DNA from 2 places in the Paenibacillus thiaminolyticus genome. Region 1 is predicted to be linked to the other one. Evidence: riboswitches for the same ligand, from Rfam matches in the RefSeq annotation. Region 1 holds a riboswitch; the other holds the start of a gene.
What was found. Region 1 has a riboswitch for glycine ahead of FLT43_RS01500 (alanine/glycine:cation symporter family protein). Riboswitches for the same ligand answer to the same signal wherever they lie in the genome.
Positions count from the first base shown of each region.

Region 2: another riboswitch for glycine. It lies ahead of gcvH (glycine cleavage system protein GcvH); the one in region 1 lies ahead of FLT43_RS01500 (alanine/glycine:cation symporter family protein).

Region 1 covers NZ_CP041405.1:350,108-365,658, reverse strand. The annotation lists gene FLT43_RS01505 (GH39 family glycosyl hydrolase) at 99-2,621, opposite strand; gene FLT43_RS29155 (hypothetical protein) at 2,944-3,096, opposite strand; gene FLT43_RS01500 (alanine/glycine:cation symporter family protein) at 3,564-4,904, opposite strand; glycine riboswitch at 5,054-5,152, opposite strand; gene FLT43_RS01495 (aldehyde dehydrogenase family protein) at 5,441-6,919, shown strand; gene FLT43_RS01490 (lytic polysaccharide monooxygenase) at 7,340-8,623, shown strand; gene FLT43_RS01485 (GNAT family N-acetyltransferase) at 8,819-9,373, shown strand; gene FLT43_RS01480 (NAD(P)H-dependent flavin oxidoreductase) at 9,462-10,436, opposite strand; gene FLT43_RS01475 (SDR family NAD(P)-dependent oxidoreductase) at 10,698-11,447, opposite strand; gene FLT43_RS01470 (LysR family transcriptional regulator) at 11,616-12,500, shown strand; gene FLT43_RS01465 (endonuclease/exonuclease/phosphatase family protein) at 12,706-13,590, opposite strand; gene FLT43_RS01460 (hypothetical protein) at 14,049-14,507, opposite strand; gene FLT43_RS01455 (DUF1801 domain-containing protein) at 14,955-15,311, shown strand; gene FLT43_RS01450 (LLM class flavin-dependent oxidoreductase) at 15,505-15,551, opposite strand, start outside.
Region 2 covers NZ_CP041405.1:6,441,394-6,456,944, reverse strand. The annotation lists gene FLT43_RS30610 (S8 family serine peptidase) at 1-3,230, shown strand, start outside; gene FLT43_RS28410 (DUF2935 domain-containing protein) at 3,396-4,220, shown strand; gene FLT43_RS29555 (hypothetical protein) at 4,274-4,444, opposite strand; gene gcvH (glycine cleavage system protein GcvH) at 4,582-4,971, opposite strand; glycine riboswitch at 5,054-5,137, opposite strand; glycine riboswitch at 5,142-5,249, opposite strand; glycine riboswitch at 5,410-5,505, shown strand; glycine riboswitch at 5,509-5,619, shown strand; gene gcvT (glycine cleavage system aminomethyltransferase GcvT) at 5,709-6,833, shown strand; gene gcvPA (aminomethyl-transferring glycine dehydrogenase subunit GcvPA) at 6,830-8,188, shown strand; gene gcvPB (aminomethyl-transferring glycine dehydrogenase subunit GcvPB) at 8,185-9,642, shown strand; gene FLT43_RS28385 (PASTA domain-containing protein) at 9,765-11,396, opposite strand; gene FLT43_RS29550 (hypothetical protein) at 11,747-11,908, opposite strand; gene arcC (carbamate kinase) at 11,974-12,930, opposite strand; gene FLT43_RS28375 (GNAT family N-acetyltransferase) at 12,950-13,468, opposite strand; gene FLT43_RS28370 (ABC transporter substrate-binding protein) at 13,597-15,372, opposite strand.

The sequences.
Region 1 (15,551 bases):
ACAGGCGGCTATTTATAGTCTTCTGTAGTTATTTTTAACGTCTTTTTTACAAACGCTTTCATGGAATCGTGATCCGAGATTAAAAAGTGACTCAATCGTCAATACACCGGGATCAGCTCCATCAGCTGCACCCCGTGAGGCTCCAGCACCGATACATAGGTTCTGCGGTCTTCTTCCAGATCGACATACTGGACATGCATCCGGGGGCCGGAATTCGCCTTCAGGTAAGCGATATCCTCGGCAGCCAGCGGCTCGGGCGCTCCCATCTCCACCCAGCGGTCATAGCTGCTCCCGTGCTTGCGGCCGATCGTATAGGTGACCACCCGGTAGGCGCCGGGGCGGATTCCTTTTAGCTCGACCTGCATTTTTACCGTTTTTTCATCCTTGAACCCGTTATACCGGTTCGTGGCATTGATGAAGGACGTATCCCCCATCGCATACAGGTCGTCGAAATGACAGTAATTGAAGGTCAGGATCTGATACCCCCCGCGGCCGGCGGTCGCGATGAAGCGATCTCCGCGGGCAAGGAGACGATCTCCGAGCTTGGCGAGCAGCTCGTACGCAACGAACGCGGCCTTCGGAATGCCGTGCTGGGCGATCAGTCCGAGTCCTCCGTGATACAGATGGGCCGAGGCGGCGGTCTCCTCGATATTGTCGCTCAGCACCCAGTAGCCGAAGCCGCTGATGCTGTCCAGATTATCGATAATGTTTTTGGCGAGATAGGCCGCCTTATATACGGTGTCATTCGTTAATTCCCGATGGTACGCGGTCGAATTCCATTCCGTGAGAACCAACTCTTTGCCGGACAACCCTTGCTCGGCGAGCAGCTCCATCTCATGCGCCAGCATATCCCGCAAAAAATCCGGATTCGGGGAAATCCCGATGAACTCCTCCAAAATTCGGCGGTACGGCTGCAGCGGCAGCGGATCCCCCGATTCTGAATAGAGCATGCCCTCCATATTTTCATGCGGATAGAAGTGCAGCGGAATAAAGTCCGGCAAGCACTGATTGCGGCGGCAGAACGCAAAAAATTCGTCATTCAGCCGTTGCAAACGAATGGTAATGATGCGGCCGGGCGCGCCGATGCGCAGCCGCTCCGATACGCCCTTCAAGGTCTGATAGGTCCGCAGATACAGCTCCATATATTCCGTCAACGTTCCCGGCCAGAACGTCTTCAGCTCTGGCTCATTCCAAAATTCGAACTTCCAGGTCTCCACTTCCTCCGCCCCGTAACGGTTCAGGCAGTGGCGAAGGAACCGGTCCACCAGCAGGCACCACCGGTCGATCGATTTCGGCTTGCTGACGCAGCTTGCCTTGTAGAACACCTTCTTGCCCGGATCGTCCGCCAGCAAGGAGGGCATGAAGCCCAGCTCCACGAACGGCTTCAGACCGACGGAGAGCAGGAAATCGAACAACTGGTCCACGAACCGGAAATTAAACCGGGGCTGTCCCGCCTCGTCCTCGTCATATACCATCATTGCATCGTCGAAGATGCCGTGGAACCGCAAATAGCGGAAGGGGCATATCCGCTGAACATGGCGCAACTGGTCCTGAACATCGGCATGCAAGCCTTCCTTCGCTTTGCCGATCGTGATCAACTGCTTCCACGTATGCCGAATCGGCTCGCCCGGGACGGACAGATCCACTTCAGAGGCGGTCTCTTCCACCTCGCGAATATCATCGGCCATGCCAACGGATTGGCTGCGCTGCAAATACTGGTTGATGATGCCCAGCGCGCTGGTCTGATTGAACGCCAAATAGTTGTCAGAAGACTTTTCCTTGTGATCCGTTGGCGGCCGGTATTGCTTGCGATACTCGTTGGGCGTCATATGATACTTTGCTTTGAAGGCGGCGTAAAAAGACTTGGCATTCGGAAACCCGTGGTTCATGGCCAGGTCTGCGATCGGCGCGTCGGCATACCGCAACAGATCCTCAACGGTGTTTTTCAAGCGGATGCTGGTCAGATAAGCCTGGAAGTTCAGGCCGATGTTCTCGCTGAAAAATTTGGACAAATACGGCACGGACAAATATTCCCGCTCGGCGATCGCCTGCAGCGTGATCGGCTCCTGATAATACTCGTCGATAAAGGTAATGATGCGCAGCATCCGATCCATATACTTCTCATTCATTACGCCTTCGATCGCGGGCCGCTTGAATTGCTTCAGGAGGATCGAAAAGACGCTCAGCATGCGCGCCTGCATGTCGAGCTCATAGCCCTCCCCCTTCTTGTGCTTCAACTGCACCATCTCCGCCAGGCATTGGCGGATGCGGTCCAACGCCAGCTTCTCTTCCTTGCCGGCCTCCCCCGAATAACATGCGAAATTGATGGCTTCGACGCCGTTCACGTGATCCTTCATATACTTGGACGGGATAAGAAACGTCGCAATGATATTGACGTCCAGCCCAATGACTTCGTGAACATGGCCTTGATTGATCAGCAGCACGTCCCCTTCGGACAAGGCATATTTCCGCTGATTCACCGTCGCTTCCAAGGTACCCCGAAGCACAAAGATGATTTCCATGCTGTTATGCCAGTGATTAGGCACGTAGTTCACGCTGTGCAGCGATACATCGAATGGCAATGCCTCGTCCGTTTCCACGAATTCATAAATCGGATTCACCGGGATATCCTCCATTAGTACGATTTCTAGCGGTTGCGTCTATCTATATACCTACATTCTATATGAAGTCGGGAGGAAAGGAAAAACTTAATCGTGCCCGCCCCTTCGTTCGTCTGCACAGCAAGCTGGATTGGCTTCCGTACCTTTGACTGGATACACAACCAACTGGATGTCCTTCCGCCCATTCGTCATCTCTTCCGCCTATGCGGTAGAACTCTGAGCCATCTGTCCATCCACCCCACCAAAGCTGTATTTCCTTCATCCCATATGTTCATTTTATACCACCAAAGCTGCGTTACTCCGTCCCATCCGTTCATCCGCTCTACCAAAGCTGTATATCTCCCTCCACTCTGTTCATCCGCTCCACCAAAGCTGCAATCTCTCCCTCCACTCTGTTCATCTGCTCCACCAAAGCTGCAATCTCTCCCTCCACTCTGTTCATCTGCTCCACCAAAGCTGCAATCTCTCCCTCCACTCAGTTCATCCGCTCTACCAAAGCTGCAATCTCTCCCTCCACTCTGTTCATCTACTCCACCAAAGCTGCATATCTCCCTCCACTCTGTTCATCTGCTCTACCAAAGCTGCAATAATGCAGGAATTTCAATGACACGAGTATACGAAAAAAGGAATGCTGCAAAACTACATCAATTACCTGCACTTCGGTACGGATAGAGGTCAAAAGGAGCGAAATGATGCAGTTTTGCAGGATTTACTCGGAATTTCGCTTCTTGTGTCTCAAAATGATGCTCCTGTGCAGCAATTTCATGTGACCTGACCTGAACTGCCCTGAGCTATCGTGATCTACCTTGACCGGCCTTGCCCTGGCCTACCGTGACCTGCCATGCCCTCCCCCCACATAGCAAAAAAAGCCGAACAACAGGTTCGGCTAGTCTTGCTAGTTCTGCCATTCCGGGTTCCGGGCATTGCCTGCCTGAACGCGCCTCACTGCTTCATATGCCGCAAATAAAGACGGGTCTCTGCCACGACCACGCCGGACAATCCCAACAGTGCGACCAAGTTCGGGAGAGCCATCAGCCCGTTCACGATGTCCGAGAGCAGATAGATCGCATGCAGCTTGATGAACGCGCCTGCCGCGACCATGGCGATGAACACAATGCGGTAAGGCAAGATCGCCCGCACGCCGAATAAATAGACAATACAGCGCTCGCCGTAATAGTTCCACCCCAGAATCGTCGTAAAAGCAAATAACATAAGACATATCGTCAGAATGATAGACCCGAAAGGCATCGCGGCATCGAACGCCGCTTGCGTCATGGCCGCACCTTCCGCCATACCGTTCCACGCCCCGGTCACAATCAGCGTCAGGCCGGTCAGCGTACAAATGATAATCGTGTCAATGAACGTACCGGTCATCGATACAAGTCCCTGCTCCGCGGGCCATTTCACCTTGGCCGCCGCCGCCGCGATCGGAGCGCTGCCGAGCCCGGATTCATTCGAAAACACCCCTCTCGCGATGCCGTTCCGAATGGCCATCATGACGGTCGCTCCGAGGAAGCCGCCGCCCGCCGCAGCCGGGCTGAAGGCGCTCTGGAAAACAAGCGACAGCGCGTTCGGAATCTTGTCGGCGAAAGTGATCAGAACGATGACGCTGGCTACGACATAGATGATAGCCATCGCAGGCACGACTTTGGTGGTCACCCTAGCAATGCTCTTGAGACCGCCAATCGTCACTAGAGCTATCGCGAGGGTCACCACTCCTGCGGTTACCGCTACAGGAATCCCCAGGCTGGTCTGGCTGGATGATACGATCGCATTCACCTGCGGAAGAGTGCCGATGCCTAATAAGGCTACCAATACCCCGCTCACCGCGAAATAGATCGCAAGCGGTTTGAACTTCGCACCCAAGCCTTGTTCGATATAGTACATCGGGCCGCCCGACACTTGCCCGTTCTCGTCGATTTTCCGGAATTTCACGGCCAACAAGCCTTCCGCATACTTCGTCGCCATGCCAAAAAATGCGGCCAGCCACATCCAAAACAGCGCGCCCGGCCCGCCTATCTGAATCGCGGTGGCGACGCCGACAATATTCCCCGTTCCGATCGTGGCCGCCAGGGCGGTAGCCAGCGCGCCGAAGCTCGTGACGTCGCCTTTGCCTTCGTTTTTCGCAGTGAATATGAGCTTGAGCGCCAGCGGCAGGCGAAGCACCTGCAGCAGCCCGAGCCGAATCGTTAGAAAAATACCGGTCCCCACTAATAAGATGAGGAGCGGCGGCCCCCACACAAATTGATTCACCCGATCCAGCCATACTTCCAACCAATGCATTACAATTCCCCTCTTCATATTAAAATCAATGTCTGACGACATAAAAAAGAGCCAAATCGATAGATTTGACTCCGGGGGACATTTTTGCAGAACAGCAAAAAGAATGATATGTGAATGCAATCACAATACCAGCATAAAGATGCCTGACATCTGCAATCCCTGTCCTTTTACCTGAGAGTTTTAACGCGCTTCTTGCTGCGTCTTGCCCCTTCGGTGCTCCGCGATGGAGTCTCTCCAGAGTCCTGTCCGTATACGGTCCTGCTTATCCAATTCGCTTACGAACGATAACAAGCGCCTGAGAGCTTTGCCCCTTCGGCCAGGTTGATCCTGTCTCCCGTATACTTCATCCAGTTATGAAGTTGTTCATCCATTATAGAGAACCATCTCAGATTCCGCAAGGATCTATTTTATGGAAAAAGAACCGCACCTGCTTTCTCCCGCTCACAACGGGCATGATTCGTCCTCCTGGAGAATACATATCTTGTGAGAGCCTGCAATCATTGTCAATGAATATTCTCACGAAGGAGTGATTATGCTTGTCATCGTTCCAAATCAGTCCGAAGGTTGAAGCTTTTTTGCAAGGCACGAAGAAGCTGTTCATCAATGGAGAGTGGGTCGAATCCGTCCAGAACAACGTCTTTTCATCGATCAATCCGGCTACGGGAGAAGTGCTCGCGGTCGTGTCGGAAGCGCGTGAGGAGGATGTGGACCGGGCGGTCAAGGCAGCGCGCCATGCATTCGATCATGGCAAATGGTCCACCATGAGCGCGGCGGCTCGCAGCCGCCTCATCTATAAGCTGGCCGATCTCATCGAGGCGAACAAGCAAGAGCTTGCTGAGCTGGAGACGCTGGATAACGGCAAGCCGCTGCGGGAGACGAAGGCGGCTGATCTTCCGCTCACGATCGAGCATTTCCGTTATTATGCCGGCTGGGCTACGAAAATCGTCGGACAAACCATTCCTACGGCAGGCAACTTCCTTACCTATACGAGACATGAAGCGGTCGGAGTGGTCGGCCAGATCATTCCGTGGAACTTCCCGCTGCTGATGGCGGCCTGGAAGCTCGGCGCCGCCCTCGCTACCGGCTGCACCATCGTCCTGAAGCCGGCGGAGCAGACGCCGCTGTCCGCCCTCTACCTGGCCCAATTGACCCAGGAAGCCGGGTTCCCGCCTGGCGTCATCAATGTCATCCCCGGCTTCGGCGAGACGGCGGGCGCGCCGCTCGTCCAGCATCCGCAAGTCGACAAGATCGCCTTCACCGGCTCGACGGTTGTCGGGAAATCGATTATGCGCGAAGCCGCAGATACGGTCAAAAAAGTAACGCTTGAGCTCGGCGGCAAATCGCCTAACATCATCCTCCCGGACGCCGATCTGTCCCGGGCGGTGCCCGGCGCGCTGCGGGGCATCACCTTCAATCAGGGGCAGGTGTGCTCGGCAGGCTCGCGGCTCTACGTGCAAAAGAAATTATATGATAACGTCGTGGCAGACCTGGCGTCGGAGGCGAAGCGGATCCGGGTAGGAAGCGGCCTCGATCCGGATACGGAGATGGGCCCGCTCGTCTCGTCCGAGCAGCATGACATCGTGAAGCGCTATATCGAGGCGGGGAAAGCGGCCGGCGCAGAGCTGGTTGCCGGCGGCAAAGTGCCTGGCGGACAGGGCTACTTCGTCGAACCGACGATATTCGCGCATGTCGATCCGAAGATGACGATCGCCTGCGAAGAGATCTTCGGGCCTGTCGTGGCGGCGATGCCGTACGATACGCTCGATGATTTGATTGAGCAGGCCAACCAATCCGATTACGGCTTGGCTGCGGGAGTATGGACGCAAAATCTGAAGCAAGCCCACTATCTGGCAAGCAAGCTGAAAGCGGGCACGGTCTGGGTGAACTGCTACAACGCCTTCGACGCGGCCGCTCCGTTCGGCGGCTACAAGCAATCGGGCCTTGGACGGGAGATGGGCTCCTATGCGCTCGACAACTATACCGAAGTGAAGACGGTGTGGGTGAACCTGAACTAGGACAGCAGTGACTAGATTACGCCGGACGGCGCTAGCCGCATCCGGACCGAAGCCGTGTACAACGGGATTCGGCAAGACGTCAAGCCGCGCGGCTTGGCGTCTTTTTGCCATTGTTCTCTCCCGTCTGTTCCCTGCCAAGGCGCAGCAGCCGTTCTTCATAATTTTTCTATTTTTCATTAATAAGACATAAACCGCTTGAATAAAAATACATATCGAATCCGTATTCCCCGATCATACATCCGCGCGCGGCGAAGTTAAAGCGTATATCTCGATGCCCGTGCGGAGGTCTATTGTCCTCATCCGGTATAAGCTCAGCTTGAGTTCTTATACACATCCATTCCAATCGCAAGGAGGAAAATGAAGTTGGCAAATCGTTATGTACCCCATCCATTGTTCCGGAGATGGCTGCTATCCAGCGGCATGGCGCTCGCCCTCATGTTCGTCATGATCGTCTTCTCCGGCAAGGCGCTTGCCCACGGCTACATTGATTCCCCAAGCAGCCGCGCCGACCTGTGCGCCAAGGGCGTCAACAAAAAATGCGGGTTCATCATCTACGAACCGCAAAGCCTGGAAGCGCACAAGGGCTTCCCTGCCGCCGGTCCGGCCGACGGCAAGATCGCAAGTGCGAATGGAGCTTTTCCGGAGCTGGATCAGCAATCGGCCACCCGCTGGAGCAAGGTCAGCATTACGCCGGGGACGACGACGTTCCATTGGACCATTGAAGCCAATCATGCAACCACGAGCTGGAAGTACTACATCACGAAGCAGAACTGGAATCCGGATGAGCCGCTCACGCGTGCTTCCTTCGACTTGACCCCGTTCTGCAGCGTCGATTACAAAGGCAAGCAGCCGCCACATTCCTATTCAGATACATGCGATGTCCCAAGCCGCACCGGCTACCAGGTCATCTTGGCGGTATGGGAAATCGCGGATACGGCGAATGCGTTCTACAATGTCATCGATGTGGACTTCGGGGGCGGTTCCCCGGTCGATCCGACGCCTCCCGCAGCGCCTGCGAACCTGGCCGTATCGAACGTTACGTCTACGAGCGCCATTTTGACATGGGATGCTTCGACCGACAATGCCGGCGTCACGGGATATAAGATTTATCGAGGCTCCACATTGGCGGCTTCCACGAACGGGTCGACGTTAACCTATACCCTTGCAGGGTTGACGCCTAGCACCTCCTATTCGTATTCGGTCCGGGCCGTCGATGCCGCCGGCAATCAATCGGCCAGCAGCAATGTCGTCACCTTCACCACCCTGCCCCCGCAGCCCGATACGGAGCCTCCTGCTGCGCCATCGTCCTTGACCGCTTCGGCCATCACTTCGTCGAGCGTGACCTTGACCTGGAACGCATCCACGGACAATGTTGGTGTAGCCGGGTACCGCATTTATAACGGAACGGCTCTGGCGGGAACGACGAGCGGATTGAACTACACCGTGTCCGGTCTGCAGCCGGAGACCTCCTATACGTTTACGGTTGTGGCGTTTGATGCAGCCGGCAATGTCTCCCTGCCCAGCAGCGCGTTGAACGTTACGACAGCGCCCGCCCCTGCCGCGACGCCTTGGGCTCCGAACACCTCGTATGCGGCCGGCGCGCTTGTCACGTACAACGGCAGGACGTATGAGGCGCGGGTCGCGCATACCTCGCTGGTCGGCTGGGAGCCGCCGAATGTCCCTGCCCTATGGCTGTTGAAATAAGGTGCAGCAGCGAACGCGTACGGAAGCCCTGAACGTCAGGGCTTCTTCCTTTTCCATAAATGCGTCTGCCCGATACTGAGTCCCTCGCATCAAACGGCAGCAAGTGGAAATTCTAGTCTATCTCTACTAAAATGATAGAAAGATATGGGTGAACAGCATCCGTACATAGACAAATATAGGAGGCAGCAAGGAAACATGCAGATGATTTCATATTGGAAGGGCGCCGCCGTACAGCTTCGCGCTCCCGACACCGAAGATATTCACGTCTTTGAGAGCCTGGACGATGCCATTCTGCAAAGTCATGATTCGATCGCGTTTCCGCGGACGAAGGCGCAAATCGAGGAGTGGATGGAACAAATATCGCAGGGCGCATCCAAAGACAGCGATGATTTTTTCTGGATTGCGGAAGATAAGGAGCGAAATGTGGTCGGAACGATCGAAGTCGCGGGCTGCGATTCCAAGAACGGGACCTTTGATTATGGCATAACCGTCTTGCCCGCCTACAGGGGCAAAGGCTACGCAAAAGACATGATTGTAACCGTGCTGAGGCATTACTTCCTGGAGCTGCGCTACGAGAAGGCGACCATAAATGTGTACTCCTTCAACCAGGCATCGATCAGCCTGCATCGCAAGCTGGGATTTAAGGAAGAAGGAAGATTGAGAAGGATGATTTATACCGGCGGGCAATATTATGATGAAGTCTATTTCGGCATGACCAAGGAAGAGTTTCAAGAGCTGTATCCCCAATGAGCTTGGAAGCCCGTAACGACAGAAAAGGGGCTCATCGCCCCTTTTCGCTTGCTACAACATAAACTGCCAGCATCACTTGGCCTTCGTGTCAGCCCATGCAAGCAGGGACGAGAGAAGCATAGGTTTGCTGATACTCCTCCCGCAGTTCGGCAACGACGTCGGCAATGGGCGCCGTCCGCTTGATCGCCCCCACGCCTTGTCCGGCCGACCAAATATCTTTCCATGCCTTGGCTTCGCTGACTTGCGCAAAAGAGAAATCCATCGTGTCCTTCTTCCGCAATTGGTTCGGATCAAGCCCTGCATTGCGAATGCTGGGAACGAGATAATTGCCGTGGACGCCGCTCAATGCATCCGTATAAATCAAATCTTCCGCATTCGATGTCATGAGCATGCTTCGATAAGCCTCGCTTGCGTAGCTTTCGGCCGTAGCGATAAAGCGCGTTCCCATATAGACCATATCGGCGCCGAGCACCTCCATCGCTACGATATCCTGCCCGCGGGAGATGCAGCCGGCGACAATCGTAATCCCATTCCAGAATTCTTGTACCGCGCTCAGAAAGGCAACCGGGTTGAGCGTTCCGGCATGTCCGCCGGCGCCGTTGCACACGAGAATCAAGCCATCAATACCCGTATCGGCCGCTTTTCTCGCATGAGTCAGATTGATCACATCGGAAAAAACAAGCCCGCCATATTCATGCACGATATCGACAACCGCTTGCGGATTCCCAAGCGATGTAATCACAATCGGCGGCTGGAACTTCTTGATCAGCTCGAGATCTGATTCGAAGCGCTTGTTCGTTCGGTGCACGATCAGATTGACCGCCCAGGGAGCAACGGGCTGTGCTCTCTCTTGTTGCTGAGCTGCGGCCAGCTCTTGCGTAATCCGCTCCATCCATTCTCCCAAAATATCGCTCGTACGGGCGTTCAGCAGAGGGAACGAGCCGATAATACCGGCTTTACAGCCTGCAATAACCATTTCCGGGCTTGAAACCAGAAACATAGGAGCGGCAATAACAGGTACTGTAAGCCGCTCTTTGAGCCGTGCGAATTGCTGTTGCGACATGATCCTCATCCCTTCAACCATTTCTATGTGACACTGAAATCTAGCAACCAATTCTGTCGATTAATTACAGGTTACCAATTATGGCCAGTTATTTCAATCATACGATCCAGTTCTTCCCTTTATCACTTGTTCTTATGGTCTCCGCCCCTTATCACCGCATATCGAAAAAAAGCGCCGAGCCTATCGGATTCGAAGACCGAAGACTCAGCGCTTACGTTCCATTATCCTCTTGTTGAAAGTCCCCATGCGGCAGCGCTCCGTTTATTTGAAGGAAGCATACCCTTCATCTGCCATCACGACACTTCCGTTGATCGCGCTGGCTTCCTCGAGAGACATCAAATAGACCGCATCGGCCACTTGCTCGGGCCGCGTCAATTTATTGCCGATGACTTTGGCTTTCATCGAGTCTACCATGCCTCTATCCTTGTAGCCCTGAATAATCGGCGTGTCGACGGCGCCCGGCGCGACCGCCACGACGCGAATACCGTATTCCGCCAGCTCCAGCGCCGCCGACTTGGTCATCATAATGACCGCGCCCTTCGTCGCGTGGTAAGCGAACGTTCCCGGCGAAGCCAGGAAGCCGAATACCGAGGCCGTATTGATGATGACGCCCTTGATGCCCAGCTCTCTCATCTTGCGGCCGGCCGCGATAATCCCATAGGCTACCCCGTGCTGATTCACGTTGATGACATCATGATAATCCTTCACATTCTGGTCGAGCACCGGCGTAACCCGTCCGATCCCGGCATTATTGAACAAGACATCGATGCGGCCGAACGTCTCGACCGCTGTGTCAACCAAGGACTCCATGTCCTCGAGCTTGGATACATCCGTCTTGACAAAGATGGCTTGTCCGCCCTGCTCCCGAATAAGATCAACCGTTGCTTGTCCGGCCTGTTCGTTGAAGTCGGCGACCACGACGCGATCGCCCTTCCGCGCGAACTTCAGCGCCGTTTCCTTGCCGATTCCGCTTGCCCCGCCAGTGATAACCGCTACTCTGTTCTCCGTCATGCTTCATTCCTCCCTATATTCTCATTCAGAACCAGATTACTGAATTGTGAGAAAGTTCATTGACTTCAAGCATCCTCTTATGCCCCTATTGTAACACCGCTTGTTATTAACTAAAATTTATATAAACTAATATATAATTAAGTAATACTTAATAAGAGGTGAAAGTCTATGAATCTCGAACAACTCGAATACATTGTCCAAGTGGCCAAAACCGGATCATTTACAAAAGCGGCGGAGCATTCGCATGTCACGCTGTCGGCGATAAGTCAGTCCATCTCCTTGCTCGAATCGGAATTGGGCGTGAGCCTGTTCCACCGCTCGCGCGGATTGGGAGCCGTCCCGACGCCGGAAGGCAGAGCCCTCATCGCCAAGGCTCATGAAGCGCTAGTCGCGCTCCAGGAGCTCAGGGCCGAAGCCCAATCCTATAGCGACGCTTTGAGCGGACAATTGCGAATCGCCACCATACCGGGACCGATGCATCTGCTGGTGCATGTCGTCTCCCGCTTCAAGCGGGATTATCCAGGGGTAAGGGTGGAGATTATGGAGAAGGGCCCGAAGGAAATATTGGAGCTGCTGAAGCATGATAAGATTGACATTGGATTAATCGCACTGTCGGCAAGCCTGCTCCATCAACAACGCTGCCTTGCCTTCGAACGGCTCTTGGAAGGCAAATTGGTGGTCGGCGTCCATGAGCAGTCCCCTCTTCGTCTGGAGAGCGCAATCACGCCCGATACATTAGCGAAGCAGACGCTCGTGCTGTATGATGACGAGCATATCCGGGACTTCATGGATCAGTTCGTCGCGGCCTATGGCGAGGTTGACATTCTATTCATTAGCAACAATACACAGGCGATTCACAATGCGGTCAAGGAAGGAATCGCGGTGACGATCGGACTCGATTATTCGTTCAAGGAAGACGGAGAGCATATCATCACGCTACCGCTGGAATCCCCGATTACCGAACCGGTTTATTACGGGTGGGTGCATCCGAAGGAGAAGCATATCGCGCAGGCGGCGAAGCGATTTCTGAACAGGCTTCAGGCCGAGCTCTAATCTTCATTCACGATAATAACTGCCGCTGCATAAAAAAGACAGTCCCCGGTTCGTCCTGCATCCATTATGCGGATTCCCTTGCATCCAGCATGCGAGTTCATCTTGCGTCTATCATACGGACGTCAAGAGACTGCGCCGGGGACTGCTCTTGGGCCGTTCACGATAACGGGAACGGACTAGCCCTCATCTACTTGCTCATCCTAATCTATAGCTGCTCATTCCACAGGATATCGGCCACAACCGGCATATGATCCGAAGGGAAGCGGCCGTTCTGCTGGTCCGCCAGAACCCCGTATTGCAGAACGCGTACCTGTTCATTGACGAAAATATAATCAATCGGCGAATCGAGATCCTCTCCATTATCGCCCTTGAAGCATTCGCCGTCGCGATACAGGCATTCGATCAGCCGCTGAAGCTGGAAGCCGTGGAACGTGAACGACGGCCCGAAGTGCGGATGCTGCGCAGCGTAACGGGCATCCCGCAGCGCGCCGAAGCCATTCCCGGCTCCGGTAAGGATGCCGTACGGCACGGATGATTCGGAGCAGTTGAAGTCCCCTGTGACAATGACTGGGCAACGTTCTTCCAGTTTCTCGATCCGGTTCAACAGCAAGAGCGCGCTCTGCTCCATCGCTACCGTCCCAACATGATCGAAATGAGTATTGAAATGGATGAACCGCGTTCCCGTCAGCTTATCCTCAAATCGAACCCACGTAGCGATGCGCGGGCAGGCGGCGTCCCAGCCGAGCCGGCCAGGCACCTCCGGCGTCTCGGAGAGCCAAAATGTTCCGTTCTCAAGGGGCTCGAGGCGGCTCTTGCGGTAAAAGACTACGCAGTATTCCCCTGCATCGGCTCCATCCTCTCTGCCCTTGCCTACCCAGCCGAAATCATGCAGCATTCGTTCCAAATCGGCAATCTGATGACGAAGCGCTTCCTGCATGCCGACCGTATCTGCGCGGTGGAAGCGGATCATGCTGGCGACCATATCCGCCCTGCGGCTCCATCTCTGCTCCCCATCTTCCGTGTTATCGCTACCATACCGAATGTTAAAAGACATGCATCGCAATGATTGGTTCTCATTATGTAGCATCATAACTGTTCACTCCTCTTGGCGATGTGGCGATCGATGTTCGATGGTTGGTGTACGCTGCACTCTTCTATTTTATCTCACCCGATCCCCGATTGGAACTGTCCCTCCCATAACTTTCAGCGCGGTGGCTTGGAGCGGGCCGCATCTACACCCGAACTGAAAAATAGGATCGAAGCCAATAGCATCCTTATCCAGGCGACGAGTCCGATCCACCCGTTCCATTTGAGTATGAAGCCGCCACTCCATTCAATCAGACTGGAGCTGGCATAATGCAGGCAGCGGCGTACGCTAACGGCAGCGAGAGCTTCGCGTGTTCGTTATTCAACCAGCGAACCATTTCTCATTTCGCTGCTTCCGTTCTTGCCGGGTGCAGAATATACCCATTGCCTCGCACCGCATAAGGAAGAAAATTCCGGCATTAAAAAAGCCGCTGGTTATTCAGCGGCCCTAAAATGGTCTACTTAAAAGTTATCATCAATATAGAATCCGAACTGGTACTGTGCTGTACCGTCACTTATTTTTTTGACCACAAAGTACACCGTAGCACCGTCTGGTATATTTTTGGTTTCAAACGCTTGATACTGGCCAAAACGTAGAGCGTCCATTAGGTCTGATTCATCACCGTTTTTGTACTTAATAATATAGCCAAATCTGAAATTTTCATAATCTTCTGTTCCTATGAATAAAGCTGTAATACCTTTCATTTTTCTCGTGTTATTTGTCCATTTAAACCAATCTTCATCTTTGCTGTTTTCAATAGACAGGTGGACTGGGCTTTTTGGATAGAAGTCAAGTAGGCCTTCCGGATACAAATCAATTGCACTGTCCTTTGTGTCACCAAGCCCCGTAGCTGCAAATGCACTCGTTGAGAATACCAACATTAATGCGAATACCAAAAGCGTTGAGAAAAACTTCTTCATCGTATCTCACCTTTATATATGTAGTAGAGCCGTCTTCCAACTCCCACCTAGATAATACCATTATCTTACTTGTGAAGTATATGGATTCTTGTAGTTTTTTCCACATAATTACTGTTTTTAGGTGGATTAATTCAATTAAAAGCAGCCAAATATGACGGCCTGTGTGATGATCCTAGGCCATTCTTCGCGATCGTTAGTTGTAAGGAATACGTTCCATCCGGCTTGTAGTACACGGGATACTGATATATTTCTACTGATAGGGTTCAAATTGGATAGCATGGAAAACATAACTTCGGGCCCACTTGCCCGAAGCGATATGATTGTTATATTGGCAACCGGTGTATAATGAGCTAGTGAGGAATAGTTCACGGTACAGCATTTCGGGGTAGTTGTAATGGCAGCCTTAGAACTGTTGTATATTATGTCTAATGCTGCGAGGTGTTATCAATGGGATTTACGACAGTAAATGAATACGTAAACAGCCTGCATGAAAAAGGAAAGAAGGCGGTCTGCGAATTTGTGGACTTCATGAGAGTTGAGTTTCCTCAAATTACGCCCAAAATAAGTTATGGTATGCCCATGTGGTGGGCAGGTAAGAAAATGTACGATGGATATGTAGCTGTTTCGGCCGCAAAAGCGCATTATTCCATACATTTTCATGATGAGGAACGCGTATCGCATCTGGCGACCCTATTGCCGGATAGCACCTTCGGGAAGAAATGCGTCAACATTAAGTACGGTGATGAAAAATCAGCTAAACTTGTGATGCAGAGCGTAAAAGATTATTTTAACGGGATTTTGTAATTATAGTTCCACCACTAACGGAAACGGCAAAGCTGCCAGCATATCTTGCTTCTTCGAACGTTATCAACATCTGCTCCTGCTGTCATGACAATGGCATGTTACATTGCCAATACCTTCATATATGTCGTGTTATGGGAACAACGTTCAGAAACGATAATAGACGCTGCCTCATCCAGGCAGCGTCTATTCGAATCTAGCTCAACAATTGATGTTGCTCCCAACGTGCTGCCTCTTCTCTTA
Region 2 (15,551 bases), 520 kb from region 1:
CAGTAAAGGGTAAACTTGTGGTCGTCTCCCGCGGCGACATCAGCTTCGGGGACAAATCGAGAAACGCCAAAAAAGCCGGAGCCGCCGCGCTCATCATTTTCAACAACGAAGCTGGCGAACTGGCCGCGACTCTTGGCGAAGGGGACGCCGATGAATTCGCTCCTACCTACACCATTTCGCAAGCCGACGGACTTATCTTGAAAAATTATATTGCGTCAGGCTCGGTAAAGAAGGTTGTCCGAACCGATGTCGAGGAGAAAGATATGCTCGGCTCCTTCAGCTCCCGCGGCCCTGCGCTGCCGGACTATACGATCAAGCCGGACATTGCCGCGCCGGGCGTTGGCATCTTGTCATCCGTGCCAGCCTGGGACGACAACTACGAGAATGCGTACGGAAGTTCGCAAGGCACGAGCATGGCTTCACCGCATATCGCGGGAGCTGCCGCATTGCTCGTGGAGTATTCCCGCAAGAATAACCTTGATCTGACTCCGGACGAGATCAAAACGCTCATGATGAATAATGCCGTAGATCTGAAGGATCGTACGGGGGAACTGTATAAACTGACGGAGCAAGGTGCAGGCCGGGTTGATCTGAAGCGCAGCGTCGAGGCTCCAGCAATCGCTTTGGTGCAAGAGACTGCGAACGTCGCGGTAAAAGATAAACCCGACGTACCGTTCGTGTATGAAACGGGCAGCCTCTCGTTCGGTCCTGCCTCCCCAGACACTTCGTTAACGAAGACGATCCAGCTGAAAAGAGTTGGCGACAGAGACCAGAACTACTCGATTCGGGTGGATTGGCCAGACGCTGGGGGAACATTAACACCTAGTGTGAACACCGTGAGCCCGGAGCAATCATTTGACGTAACATTACAGCTTCCGACGAAGGCCGATGGGAATTACGAGGGCCATGTCATTTTGACAGGCGACGGCGGCCACGAGATCAGACTTCCTGCGAGCGTGTATGTCGGCAAACAATTTGAGGTGCCCGCTATCGGGGAGATTGAGATTAGTCCCATGATATTTGCGCCGAAAGGGCATCCCGATCATAATACGACAAAGGTAAGCATCCAGGTCAACAAGAAAATCACCGATTTCAAATTAACTGTCCTGGATTTGAATGGCCAAGAAATCGGGGATGCGCACGTAAATACATCCGAACAAAACCCGGGCATTTTGCCTGTCGATTGGGACGGAAGTCTGGTTGGGGACAATTCCGTCACTCCGAAAGACGGTTTATATTATATGGTGCCTGTTGTTAAAGGCGAACATTTGGATAAACTGCGCACTCTTTTCCTGATCGATAGTACGCCTCCTCAAGTCAAGATTGATGAGCCGGTGATTCGGGTAGATAATCCGCAGGAACGCAAAGGAAAAATTACAGGGACTGTCTATGACTCAATTGTGGACTATGTGAATTCCCCAATTCAGGATCTCATAGAGATGAAGGCCGTCAACAAGGAGACAAATGAAGAATATGAGGTCACAATTAATTCATACGGTATCTTCACCATCGACATCCCGCATCTGAAGGACGGACTCAATCAAGTTGACATTTATGCATGGGATTACGTCAAGAACGGATATGAGACCCCGTCCCGGACAATTTCGTTTGACTTTGATCCAGATGCAGTCTATGCCAATGTGAAAACAGAGAAAAAACAAGCGTTTACCGGAGACGAGTTCAAGGTAGATATCGGCTTCTCTGTCACTGAAGCAGTATACTCAACATCTTATGCATTGGTTTATGATGCATCATTAACAGATGTTCGCGTCGAGCCTAGCGTTACTTTTGTAACCTATACCCAGAAGCACTATCCTGACGTGGAAATTGATTTTGATTACGAGACCATCGAACTTACCGATAAGTTGAAGGCTATCGTGGCGACAACCAGCATGCCTCCAACTGCGGCGTACTCGGGAGACGGCACCTTTGGCACCGTAGTTTTCTCCAGCAGTGATCCTGGAGCCTACAAGTTCTTGCTATTTAAATTGGAGCTTGAAAGTATTGATCCTGTAAAACTTGTATACGGAGCGCCGGACTGGATTGAGATAGTGGACGCACCGAAACCACCGGACCCAGATCCAGAACCTAAACCGGAACCAAAGCCGGAACCTGGCCCAAGCTCAGGCGGCTCGTCTTCCAGCAGCTCCTACTCCTCCACTCCATCGCAGCCGGCCGGGAAGACCTTGAAATCGGGTACCTTCACGGTAACCGAGAAGGATGGCAAGAAGCAGGGATTGCTGCTTGTATCTTCGACTGCGATTAGCTCGCAGTTGGACGACAAGGAAGCGACTGAAGTGAAGGTGGATATTTCGGATATCGCTTGGAATGATGTCAATCTGTCAGATATCCGGATTACCCGCGTGCTGGCGGAGAAGCTTACCGCTTCGGGCAAGGCACTGCTGCTGTCCGGGAAAGACTTTGAAGTGCTCATTCCAGCAGAGTCGCTCGTTGACTTTATCGGAAAAAATGGAGATCTGACCTTACGCCTGGCGCTGGCGCCGCTGACGGAAGGAGAGCAAGCGTCCGTACTGAGACAGGTCGCTTCGGGACTGACCGTCCAAGGGGAGAAGGAGACCGTAACGAAGCCGATCCGAATCGGTCTGAAATGGAGCTCCTCCGCCGTAAAGGATGCCCGCAAAGTAGGCGTCTACAGCAAGGATTCAAAGGAAGCGTGGACGTACTACGCGCCTGGCGTTCGCTGGGATAAGGACGGCGTCCGCTTCACTACGGCGTCGCTCGGAGCCTATACGGCGCAGGAATTCAACAAGACGTTCGAAGATATTCGTACGCATTGGTCCAAAGATAAGGTCGAGCTCGCAGCCGCTCACCAGTTGATCGAAGGCAAGGGCAGCCAGAATACGTTCAAGCCGAACGATCTGGTGACCCAAGCGGAATTCGCCTCGCTGCTCGATCGTCTTACCGGTTCCGGCAAGACCTGGAACGACCGTATTGCCGAGCCGGGTGCGCGTGACCCGCTGACACGCGAGAAAATGGTTGTCATGCTGGTGCAGGCGCTGCAGCTAAAGACCGATGACGCTCCGGCGCTCGGTTTTGCCGACCAGGCGAAGATCGGTGCCGATGCCCGCGCCGCCGTTGCGGTTGCGGTAAGCCGCGGCTATATTAAAGGCATGGGCGGCAACAAGTTCTCTCCAGAGGGAACATCAACCCGTGCCCAAGCAGCCACGGTGCTCGCCCTCGTGCTGCTCGATCTGCAATCGGAATCGTAATACCGGCCTGACAAGGCCATGACACAACCGCTGTCCCTTAGGGACAGCGGTTGTTGCATCTTGCGGCGGGCAGGGCAGTCGAGAAATGGCATGCGAGACAATCCGTTAAACATAAGATGACAATAGAACCGATTCTGCCTCCAACAACCGCAAAGGAGAGTGCATATGCATATTCATCAGCCCTTGGCCGCTCCGGTCGGATCGCTCTTGTTCGAGCACCGCTTCTGGCTGCAAATATTGGGAGATCATTCCCGCTTCATATTGGACGCCCTATCGCCACGGGAAACGGAAGACATTCGCCGGGCGAATCAATTTATACAACGGTTCGATCAGCTTCTGGACCAAGCCCGCCAAGCTTCCTCCGAGTCCCAAGCCCTGGCCATCGCTGCCGATGCGCATGCCGCAACGATGGAATTGAAGGATTTCAAGCTTGATCTGCTGCGCAGATCTCTGCTCCGCCAGGTGACCGTGCATCTTCCCCCAACCTTTTTCAACCATATGCTCAACGAGCTGCAAGAGTATGTTTATATTCTCGATGCCGTTCGGGCCGGGAAGGCGGTGCCTTTGTTCGATTCGCTTCATTATGATCTGGTATGGCTATCGGACGCTTCCGGCCATGCATCGGCCATCGCATCGAACCTGGATGCGGTGGAGAGGCGGCTGATCGAGAAGAGCCGCGAATTTGAGAAGCATTTCGATGATTATTACAAAAAAGCGGTCGAAATGGTCGGCTACTTGCGGACCCAGCTTCGCCGCTTCCCTGCGATGGAGCGGTTCCACCGCGATGTGAACTTGGAGATTAAGCTGTTCACGAAATTCCTGCTAGAGCTGGAGGAAATGGATCTAAGCGCGGAGACACTCGATGTCATCAGTCCGCTGATGCCGGATCATATGGCGCGGGAGGAATGCTACTATCTGATCAAATTGGCCCTCACCGGCGCTGTCCCTTCTCCGGAATGCGATCCAACCACGCCGCGGGTTCAAGGATAAAGCAACCCCCCAGTTCCAGGAACTGGGGGGACTTGCGGTGCTTGAGACACGCACTATTCGGACCGTTTCGTTTCCGCATCGGGTACGATTCGACACTGCTGAGCGCCTTCCAGATCGGCTCCGAACTCGGAATCTTGGCCCTCGACGTCCGGCATTCTGTTCAGCTTCGTCGTCTGTACTTCCGCCTTCGTCGCTTGGTCGCGGTTATGTTCTTGGTTGTTCATTCGGCAACTCTCCATTTCGCATATACTCATGTACACAGCTAGTATGCGAGAAGGAGCGCCGCTTTATTCATGGATGTTCCGTTATTCCCATGTTCATACATCCGCATCGGTCTGCAGCCGGGGTTGCGGGCGGCACCCTACTCGATATGCTTCCGGTAGCCCTCCGCATTGAGCAGATGCTTCATCGCTTCCTCCGGCTCGGCATCCAGCTCCACCTCGGCAAGCCAGCCGCCTTCATACGGTTCGCTGTTCACCTTCTCGGGGCTATCCTCCAGATCGGGATTGACCTTCGTTACCGTTCCCGAGACCGGGCAGTACAGCTCCGATACCGTCTTGACCGACTCGATCGATCCCATGCTGTCGCCCGCCGTTAAAGCGGTTCCAATCTCCGGGAACTCGATGAATACGATATCTCCCAACTCAGCTTGTGCGTGATCGGTAATCCCGATGCGCACGGTTCGCCCTTCGACGACGACAACCCATTCATGCTCCTCGCTGTACAACAGATTCTCTTTCACTTCGCTCATGTTCACGCTCATTCCTCTCTCATTATTATCGCAATTAGCCGGCACAGCAAAAAAAGACAGATCAAAGACTCATTCGCCTCTTCTCTGTCCCGGGTGCCTGAGAGTTTGCCCGGCTGCCCACGGCAGGCCGGTATTCCCCTTGGGCGGCAGTACGCTCTCTCCAGAGGTGCGTCGGACGACGGTGCTTCTACCTGAGAGATTCCTCCCCGACACGGCGGTTCGGCGGCTTGCTCCTTCGGTGCCGGGACTTGGAACCCGGTCTCTCCCGTTCGTCTTCATTCGCGGTATGTGATACTGTTCAAAATTTACATCTATAGCGTAGTTCAGCTTCCCCGCCATGTCAATATGAGAATCATTTTCGCAGAAGTTCGCAGAAATGGATTGACAATGTCAGGAAGGTTCGAGTAATAATGGAGGTATGACAATTGCACATTGCGAATGATGGTAAAGGGAGAGATTACTGCGAGACAGTAACGCCGAAGGAGTAAGCCCGCCACGGGTGAATCTCTCAGGCAAAAGGACGTTTACCGGACGCGCCTCTGGAGAGCATCCGCTTCAAGCGGGTCACCCAAGGGGAAACTTATGGGCCGGCTTCAGCAGACGGAAGCCGGAAGATCATGAGGTAACTCTCAGGTACACAGGACAGAGCGTAAGAAGGCATCCGCTGGAAGCGGAGCGGCCTTTTTTCGCCTGTCTTTTTTTTGAGTCCCATTCATTATCCATATCGAGGTGATGTCATGTCCACGTTACAACGCACGCCCCTATTTCCGAAGTATGCCGAATACCCTTCCGTCCGCTGCATCGATTTCGGCGGCTGGGAGCTCCCGGTGCAATTCAGCGGCATCCAGCGGGAGCATGAGGCCGTACGGCAGCAGGCCGGCCTGTTCGATGTGTCGCATATGGGCGAGCTATTCGTGAGCGGTCCTGCCGCATTCTCCTTTTTGCAGAAGATGACGACGAATGACTTGTCCAAGCTGGAGGACGGCAAGGCGCAGTACTCCCTGCTCTGCTATCCGCATGGAGGTGTCGTCGACGATCTGCTCGTCTACCGTCTTGCCGAAGATCACTATATGCTGGTCGTTAACGCATCCAATACGGACAAAGTTGTCCAATGGCTGCATGACCATGCAGAGGACGGCGTCCATATCGATAACGCGTCTTCCCGCACGGCCCTGCTGGCGCTGCAAGGACCGCAGGCGCTGTCCATTTTGACGCAGGCAACCGAAGCCCCTGTCAGCGGGTTGAAAGCGTTTCACTTCCTGTCCGATGCCCAGGTGTGCGGCGTTAAGGCTCTCGTCTCGCGCACAGGCTACACGGGCGAGGATGGGTTCGAGCTCTATATCTCGGCTGACGACGCGACCCATCTATGGACGGAGCTGCTGCGAATCGGCGAACCGTTCGGGCTCGTTCCGGTAGGCCTGGGGGCCAGAGATACGCTTCGCTTCGAAGCGAAGCTGCCGCTATACGGCCAGGAGCTGTCCGAGCAGATTACGCCGCTGGAGGCCGGGCTTGGCTGGTGCGTGAAGCTGAATAAAGGGGAGTTCATCGGCAGAGAGGCACTCGCCAAGCAGAAGGAAGAAGGCGTTCCCCGGCGATTGGCCGGGATCGAATTGATCGATCGCGGCATCCCGCGGACCCACTATCCCGTCTATGCAGGCGATAAGCTAATCGGCGAAGTGACGTCCGGCACGCAATCCCCTACCTTGAAGCGCAATCTCGGCCTGGCGCTGATTGAATCGCCATACGCCGAATTGGATACCGAACTGGAAATCGAGATTCGCGGCAAGCGGCTTAAGGCCCGCGTCGTCGCCGCTCCATTCTATCAACGCCCTACTACAACCAAGGGAGGTTCGCCTTCATGACCAAGACACATCGCTATATCCCGATGACCGGGCAGGACGAGCGGGACATGCTCGCCGCGATCGGCGCGGCATCGATCGAGGAGCTGTTCCGCGACATTCCGGAAGCGGTTCGTTACAAGGGACGGCTTCCGATTTCCGAAGCGCTGGACGAAGCGGCCCTGCTGCGCCATATGCAGGAGCTGGCCGGCCGCAACGCCAACCTTGATCAGTATGCGAGCTTCCTTGGCGCCGGCATCTATGACCATCATATTCCGGTCGTCATCAATCACGTTATCTCCCGTTCCGAGTTCTATACCGCTTATACGCCATATCAGCCGGAAATTAGCCAGGGAGAGCTGCAGGCCATATTCGAGTTCCAATCCTATATATGCGAACTGACGGGCATGAAGGTGGCCAATGCGAGCATGTATGACGGGGCGACCGCGCTCGCGGAAGCCGGGGTGCTGGCAAGCGCGGTCACGAAGCGCAAGCGGGTCGTCGTCTCGCGCACCGTGCATCCGGAAGCCCGGCAGATCCTGCATACGAGCGCCCGCGGGCTCGGTCTGGAGATTGTGGAGGCGCCCGATGCGAACGGAGTAACCGACCTGGAGAAGCTGGAGGCGCTCATAACGGACGACACGGCTGCGGTCATTGTCCAGTCACCTAACTTCTTCGGCTGCATCGAGGACGTGAAGGCCATCGAACCGATGATTCACGGGCGCAAAGGATTGCTTATTATGAGCGCCAATCCGCTGTCGCTCGGCCTGCTGGAGAGCCCGGGACAGCTGGGCGCCGACGTCGTCGTCGGAGATGCCCAGCCGTTCGGCATCGCCTCCTCGCTGGGCGGTCCGACCTGCGGATACTTCGCCGTATCCGAGCCGCTGATGCGCCGCATCCCTGGCCGGATTGTCGGCCAGACCAAGGATCTGGACGGCAAGCGGGGCTTCGTGCTGACGCTGCAAGCCCGCGAGCAGCATATCCGCCGCGAGAAGGCGACATCCAATATTTGCTCGAACCAGGCGCTGCTGGCCTTGAGCGCTTCCGTCTATTTGTCTGTCATGGGCAAATCCGGCATCCGCGAGATCGCGAATCTGAACGTCCAAAAAGCGCATTACGCTGCAGATCGGATCGCGCAATCGAAGGCTATGTCCCTGCCGTTCACCTCGCCGTTCTTCAATGAATTCCTGGTGAAGCTGCCGGAAGGCGTCTGTCCGGCCGCCTTGAACGCCGCCTTGATGAAGGAAGGGTTCATCGGGGGCCTGGATGTATCCCGTTACTATCCGGATCTGGCGGGCCATATGCTTGTCGCTGTGACGGAACGCCGGACCAAGGCGGAAATCGATCAATTTGCCGAACGATTGGAGGGTGCTGTATGAAACCGGAGAAAAAGCTGATCTTCGAGCTGAGCAAGCCGGGGCGGACTGCATATTCATTGCCTGAATGCGATGTTCCGCAGCGGGGTATCGAAGAATTGATACCTGCGGGCATGCTTCGCCAGCAGCCGGCGGAATTGCCGGAAGTGTATGAAGTCGATGTCATCCGCCATTACACCGAGCTGTCGCGCCGGAACTTCGGCATCGACAACGGCTTCTACCCGCTCGGTTCCTGCACGATGAAGTATAATCCGAAGATTAACGAAGATGTCGCCCGCTTGGCGGGCTTCGCGAAGATTCACCCGTATCAGCCGAGTGAGAGCATTCAAGGCGCGCTGGAAATGCTGTACACCCTCCAGCAGGACCTTGCCGAACTCACGGGGATGGACGAGGTGACGCTTCAGCCTGCTGCAGGCGCCCACGGGGAATGGACGGGCCTCATGATGATCCGGGCCTACCATGAGAGCAAGGGCGAGACCCGCACCAAGGTTATCGTTCCCGACTCGTCGCATGGGACGAACCCGGCGAGCGCGACGGCCGCTGGCCTCGATACGATTACGATCCCTTCGGATGAACGAGGACTCGTAGATCTCGAAGCTCTGCGGGCGGCCGTCGGTCCGGATACGGCTGCTCTCATGCTCACCAATCCGAGCACGCTCGGCTTGTTCGAGGAGCACATCCTGGAGATTGCCGATATTGTGCACGAAGCCGGCGGCCTGCTCTACTATGACGGCGCGAATTCCAACGCCATTATGGGCATCACCCGCCCGGGAGATATGGGCTTCGACGTTGTGCATTTGAATCTGCACAAGACGATGAGCACGCCGCATGGCGGCGGCGGTCCCGGAGCCGGCCCGGTCGGCGTCAAGAGCATCCTGGCGCCATACTTGCCGAAGCCGCTCATCGTGAAGAAGAAGGATGGCAGCTTCGGATTCGAAGAAGAACGGCCGACCTCGATTGGAAGGGTCAAAGCATACCTTGGCAACTTCGGCATTCTCGTCCGCGCGTACACCTATATGCGCACGTACGGGCCGGACGGACTTCGCCGCGTATCCGAATGCGCGGTGCTGAACGCGAACTACATGATGCATCGGCTGGCGCCGTATTTCGAAGTGCCGTATCCGGGCGTATGCAAGCATGAATTCGTCATCTCCGGCAGCGGCTTGAAGCAATATGGCGTGCGCACGCTGGACGTCGCCAAGCGGCTGCTCGACTTCGGGTTCCATCCGCCAACCATCTACTTCCCGCTCAATGTCGAGGAATGCATGATGATCGAGCCGACGGAGACCGAGAGCAAGGAGACGCTCGACACCTTTATCGACACGATGATTCAGATTGCGAAGGAAGCGGAAGAACAGCCGGATCTGCTGCTCAATGCGCCGCATCACACTGATGTGAGAAGGCTTGACGAGACGCTGGCCGCCCGCAAGCCGGTCTTGAATTGCGCTTGCAATTAACGAAGAAGAAGCCCTTCGCCCCTGCGCTTGAATGGCGCGCCTGGGGCGAGGGCTTCTGTTCTTATAGAGACAGCAAAGGAGAACTGCCTCATCGATAGGCAGTTCTCCCTCTTTTCCGCAGCTTATTGCTGTTCCCGGCTAATATAGAAGGTGACTCGTTCGCCCTTCTTAATCGCTGCGCCTGCTTCCGGCTCCTGCTTGAAGATCTGGCCAGCGGGCTGCTCCTCGCTGTTCTCCTTGAAATACGACCAGCGTAGACCCGCAGCCTTCACTTGCTCTTCCGCCTCTTCCAGCGTCAGACCAATCAAGCTCGGAACCTGCACTTCTCCTTCACCCGTCTGTCCCGCTTCAGCAGGAGGCGTCTCCGTCCCCGGATTCGCCGGATCCGTCGGCGTTCCCGTGTCTGGCATCCCTGTTCCCGGCGGAGTCGTTCCTGGATCTGTCGTTCCAGGCCCCGAAGGCACCGTACCGGGATCGGTTGTGCCCGGCTGCTGCGTATTATCCGGCTGGGTTGGGGTTGTCGTCCCCGGATTCGTATCCGGCTGCTGTGACCCTTGGCCGGCACTGCTGCCGCTATCCGTGTTCGAGCTTGAAGAGCCTCCGTTCGAGCCGGCAGGTGTATCCGGTTCAACAACGGAACCATTATCGCCGCCATCCGGAACAATAGTATCATTATCGGCATTATCGCCGCTGCCGTCCTGCTGTTCCCCCGCGGTATCAGAGTCGGCTCCTTGCGTCGTTCCCGGTTCGGTCACTGCGGCCGTCTCATTGTCTTTGGAGAGCGAATTCGCCCAGATGACGGCTCCGCCCAGGACTGCGAAAAAGACGCACACACAGGCAACGATAAGCAGCATCTTGCTTCCGTTGAAGGAAGCGGCCTCCTTGCGTTCGTATTCATCATCATCCTCTTCTTCGGCCAGTTCCTCATCCGCTTCCACATCATAGGGTTCGGATTCGGCAAGAGGACGCCGGGGCGACAATTCCTCACGCGGAGGAGCTGCCGTGAATACGGGCGTCGCCACGTCGCGGCTTGCCTGCATCGGCACCTCCGGCACCTCCGGCACCTCCGGCTGCTCCATAATCTCCCGGAGCCCGACCATGAAGGTGAACAGCGACGCATCTCCCGCGTGCACCTTCCTCATCAGCTTCAGAGCCAAATCTCTCTGCGCTTCATTCAAGTCCTTCAACGCGCCATATAAGCGAGTCTCGACAACATCGAACTGCGAAGGGACATGCGGATGAAGCGTACACAGCTGATACAGCAGCCGGTACAAGGCGGTGGTGCCGTGCTCCCCTTCCTCCGCCTGGGTCCAGTAGTTCATAATAATCAGTTGATTGTCCGCCGTCACCCACACATTATCAATCGTAACCGGGAATCGGCTGACCCCTTCCTCCAGCGCTTCCTGAATGCTGGTGCCCAGTTCGTAGATCATGGTCAGCACCTTCTCCGAGCTCAAGGCGTGCCGCTGCGCATACTTGACTAACGGCATGCCGCTGTACGCCATAAAGACAACGTAGAAGTCCTCTCCGGACATGCCTGCATTCAGCATATGGAAAAATCGATTATTGGAAAAATGCGATACATTCCCGAATGCGGTGCGGTACTCGTCTGCACGGCCCGAATCGGTATTTTCTACAACATAAATAAATACGTCGCGCTGCAAAGACATATCAACGGCTTCATAGAGAATGCCGCCGCCCAAGTGAAAGATGACGGAATTCAGCTGATAACGTTCTGCTATGTAAGTGCTCATACAGTAACTCCTTTGTCCATGGTAAGAGGCGTTGTGCCCCCTTGTGTCATTATGAGGCATCGGCCGCCGTTTTGCAAAGCTCCCCTATATTAGACGGCCAGATATATCGTTCGGTTGCGCCCCCAAGCAAATCTAGTAAAACAAAATATACCCAATATTCTATTACGGTTTTCAGTATAGCATAGTTCCACAGAAGTCCGTTATCGAACCAGGTTGCTATTATTTTCCATGGAGTTACTTTCGTTCACCGTGTCCATTTTCTAATAACCGCTTCGGCTTTCTTCTATATATAAATAAGAGCCGCCCGGCATGCTCTTCGGCATCGCAGGGAGGCTCAAGGGTCCGGCTCATTAACCTTCGTTGTCGTCGCCGGTCCGATCTAGAATGAGATTGGTAACGGAAGTCGAGTCGCCGCGTTCAATTTCTTCCGGAGTCGCTTTTTCTTTCAAATTATCCAGCTCCATGCCGGGCGCGAAGGCCTGACCGGATTGCTTCTTCTGCTTATTGGTCATCAATGGACATCCCTTTCACCGTAGGCTCCCCTTATTGTTCCTGTCAAGCCCGGTATCTATGTAACCTATCGAGAATCACTCGGCGCTTCGGCGGTCTCCGGAACGAACCGCGTGCCTGCCAGGCCGGCCAGTGCGAGATCGGCCTGATCGAGCGAACAAATAATCGCGGTTCCTCCCTGTGCGGCGAAGGACGCCGCAGCCTCCACCTTCGGTCGCATACTGCCCTGACTGAAGTGACCCTCTTCCATGTATTCAACCGCAGAAGATGGGGTCAGGCTGGCCAGGGGCCGCTGATCCGGACGGCCATAGTCGGCATAGACGTGCTCGACGTCAGTCAGAATAAGCAGCACATCGGCTTGAATCTCGCGTGCGAGCCTGCAGCTGCTGAAATCTTTGTCGATCACGGCCTCTATCCCAGCATAGATGCCGTCTTTCTGCCGCACAACGGGAATCCCTCCTCCGCCGCAAGCAATGACAATCTGGTTCAATTCGAGCAGTTGCCTTACGACGTCTGCTTCCACAATCGCTTGAGGGCGCGGAGACGGGACGACACGCCGCCAGCCCCGGTTCGCATCCGGCTTCAACTGCCAGCCTTTCTCGCTCATAAGCCGCTTCGCTTCCTCCTCCGTGTAGAAGCTGCCGATCGGCTTGCTCGGATTGCCGAAGGCCGGATCGTCAGGCGACACCTCCACTCTCGTAATCAAGCTGACGACCGATCGGCCGCTCCCGCCGCTTGCCAGTTCATTGCGCAATAATTGTTGAATCATGAAGCCGATGAAGCCTTGGCTTTGGGCCGTGCATACATCGAGAGGCAGCGGAGGCACAACCGCCTGCGCTTCTTCCTGCTGGCGCAGGAGATTGCCGACCTGCGGTCCATTGCCATGCGTGATGACGAGCCGATGCCCTCGCTCGACCAGTCGGGCCAAGACGGTGCAGCTGCGCTGCACATTCGCCAGTTGGTTCGCGTAGGTGGCCTCCTGCTTCGGCTGCAGGATGGCATTGCCGCCCAATGCCGCGAGAATCGTAAGTTGTTCTGCCGGTCTATGTAGAGTCAGACGAATCCGCTCCTTCCGTGATCGATAGAGACGACGCTGTAAACGATTGTACTATCTTATTTGGCTCTTCGTGCTCCGTATATTGATTACCCGTATAGCCCGCAATTACCTTTCGCCAGAACGATTGGGCCGGAACATTCCTTTTAATCTGTGTCACGATCCAACGCCCCGGATAAGCATCGAATAAGGAACACGCCGCGGCGCTCCCGATTCCGTGGCTGCGGTACTTCCTCATCACAAAAAACTCGCTCATCACATGGAGTGGCGCGCCCCTGTTATCCTCCACGCTGACGAGAGCGAATCCGGCCAATCCATCATTCGTCTCGATGAAATAAGGATGGTGACCCGAGCCAGGCTCCCAATACCGTTCCAGATCCGGGTACTCTCCATACCGTCCGTTCGGCAGCACATCCGCATCATTATATGCGGAAAAATCATAAAAATAATACTGCATGAGTTGGCGAAGCACGGTTTCTTCTTCCGCCCGAACTCTTCTCAGCTTCATAGCGTCTCCCTTCTTCCAACAGCAGGTTATCATAGAATCATAGGATAAGTGGCAAATTTTATCAAGACCATTTCCTGTCACAAAAAAACCTCCCCCGTTCCTGACGGGAGAGGGTCGGCAACCATGGATTACTGAATCATCAATGCATCTACACCATAAGAGAAGTTGCGGTATGGGCTCATATCCAGTCCTGTAAAGCGCACATTATTTCCCCACATATCGCGCCGCTGGTACATAAAAATGTATGGCAAGTCTTCATTGATTTCTTGGTACAATTCTTTGTAAATCGATTTTCGTTCCTCGATATCGAGCGTTTTTCCGCCTTTATCGAACAATTCATCGACTTTTTTGTTGGAGTAACCGATTTCGTTCCAGGATCCTCCGGTAATAAAGTTATTTTGTGCCCCTTGTGGATCTGGATCGAGGCCCCAAGCCATGAACAGCATATCGAAATCGCCCTTCTTCTGCTTCTCTACGACGGCGTTGAAGTCCATTTGCTCGGCAACGAATTCGATGCCCAGTTCCTTGTAGTTCGCTTGTGCTACCGGAATAATCGCTTCATTCACCACGTTCGGCGAGGTAGCCGCGAAGTTGATCTTGAATTTTTCGCCGTCTTTTTCGCGTATGCCGTCCGAGCCAACCTTCCAGCCCGCCTCTTCAAGCATTTGCTTCGCTTTTTCCAGATCGAACTCGTACTTGTTCACTTCATCAGTATACGCCCAGGATAGCTTCGATTGCGGCACATTGATGACCTCGGCATAGCCTTGGTATACGGCTTCCACAATTTGCTCGCGATCAAGCCCGATCGCCAATGCCTGGCGCACCTTCACATCCTGGAACTTCGCCCGGTTGTGGTTGAAGGCGATGTAACCGTAACCATTGGTCGGGAACAAGGAAATATCCAGGAAGCCCATCGATTGGAGCAGCTCGAAGTTGTCAAGGTTCGCGGAGATGAAGTCCATATCCGTTTCCCCGGTCTGCAGCAGTTGGGCGTTCGTCTCGTCCGTCGTAAACTTGTAGATCAGCTTCGGAATCTTTGGCGCGCCTTTGAAGTAGTTCTCATTCGCGACAAAGGATACATCCTGGCCGGCCTGGAACTTATCCAGCTGGTATGGACCGTTGCCAAGCGGCTTTGTGAACAGGTCGTTCATATAGCTCAAATTGCCTTGCTTGTAATCTTTTCCGTAATAGGCTTTGGAGAGAATGCCTGTCGCGCCGATAGAGGACTGCGCCAGGGCGCTTGGTTCAATCGTTGTGAATTCAATGGTGAGAGGATCGATAACCTTGATGCCTTCAATGGAGGTTGCTTTGCCGTCGTAGTATTCTTTGCCGCCTTTGATTTTACCCTCTCGAATGATGTCCATGGGACCGTCGTATGACTTGTCATGCAGAACGGTAATCGTAAAGGCGACATCTTCCGCAGTTAGCGGCGAACCGTCGCTGAACTTCAAGCCTTCCTTCAGCTTGTACGTATGAGCCAAATAATCCGGTGAGACTTCATACTTCTCGGCCAGCACCGGAGCATACGTCCCGTCCTTCTGCACTTCCAACATCCCCTTGAACAACGTGTTCATGACGTATTTGTCATAGGCTGTCTCCGCGTAAAGTGGATGGAAAATTCCGGCTGGCGCGGACATGCCGATGATGAGAGTGTCTGTCCGGGACGTAGCAGTCGCCGGCGACTTGCCCGGATCGGAAGCCTTTACAATCCCTTCGTTGACGAACCCGGACTCCTCCGGTTCGGACACCTTGTCTCCATCATCCTTCTTCTCCGGCTCATTGCCCTGCTGCTCTTGAGCAGGTTCTTTGGCCGGTTCCACGGCATCGCCGCCACCGCTGCATGCCGACAGCACTAGCGTAAGTGACATCAGCAAGCATAGAAAAATAACCCAACTTTTCTTCACTGCACAACTCCCCCTACATTCATGTAATAATTATGTTGACACTTAGCAGTAACGAAGTTAATGGTTTGCCCCAGGAGGCCAAACGATGGAGCCAACTTTCGAACTTTGGTCAAATAATTATGCAGGAATCCCGTTGTTTGTGTATGAGCTAGGTAGTTAAAGAATATAATACTTGCCTA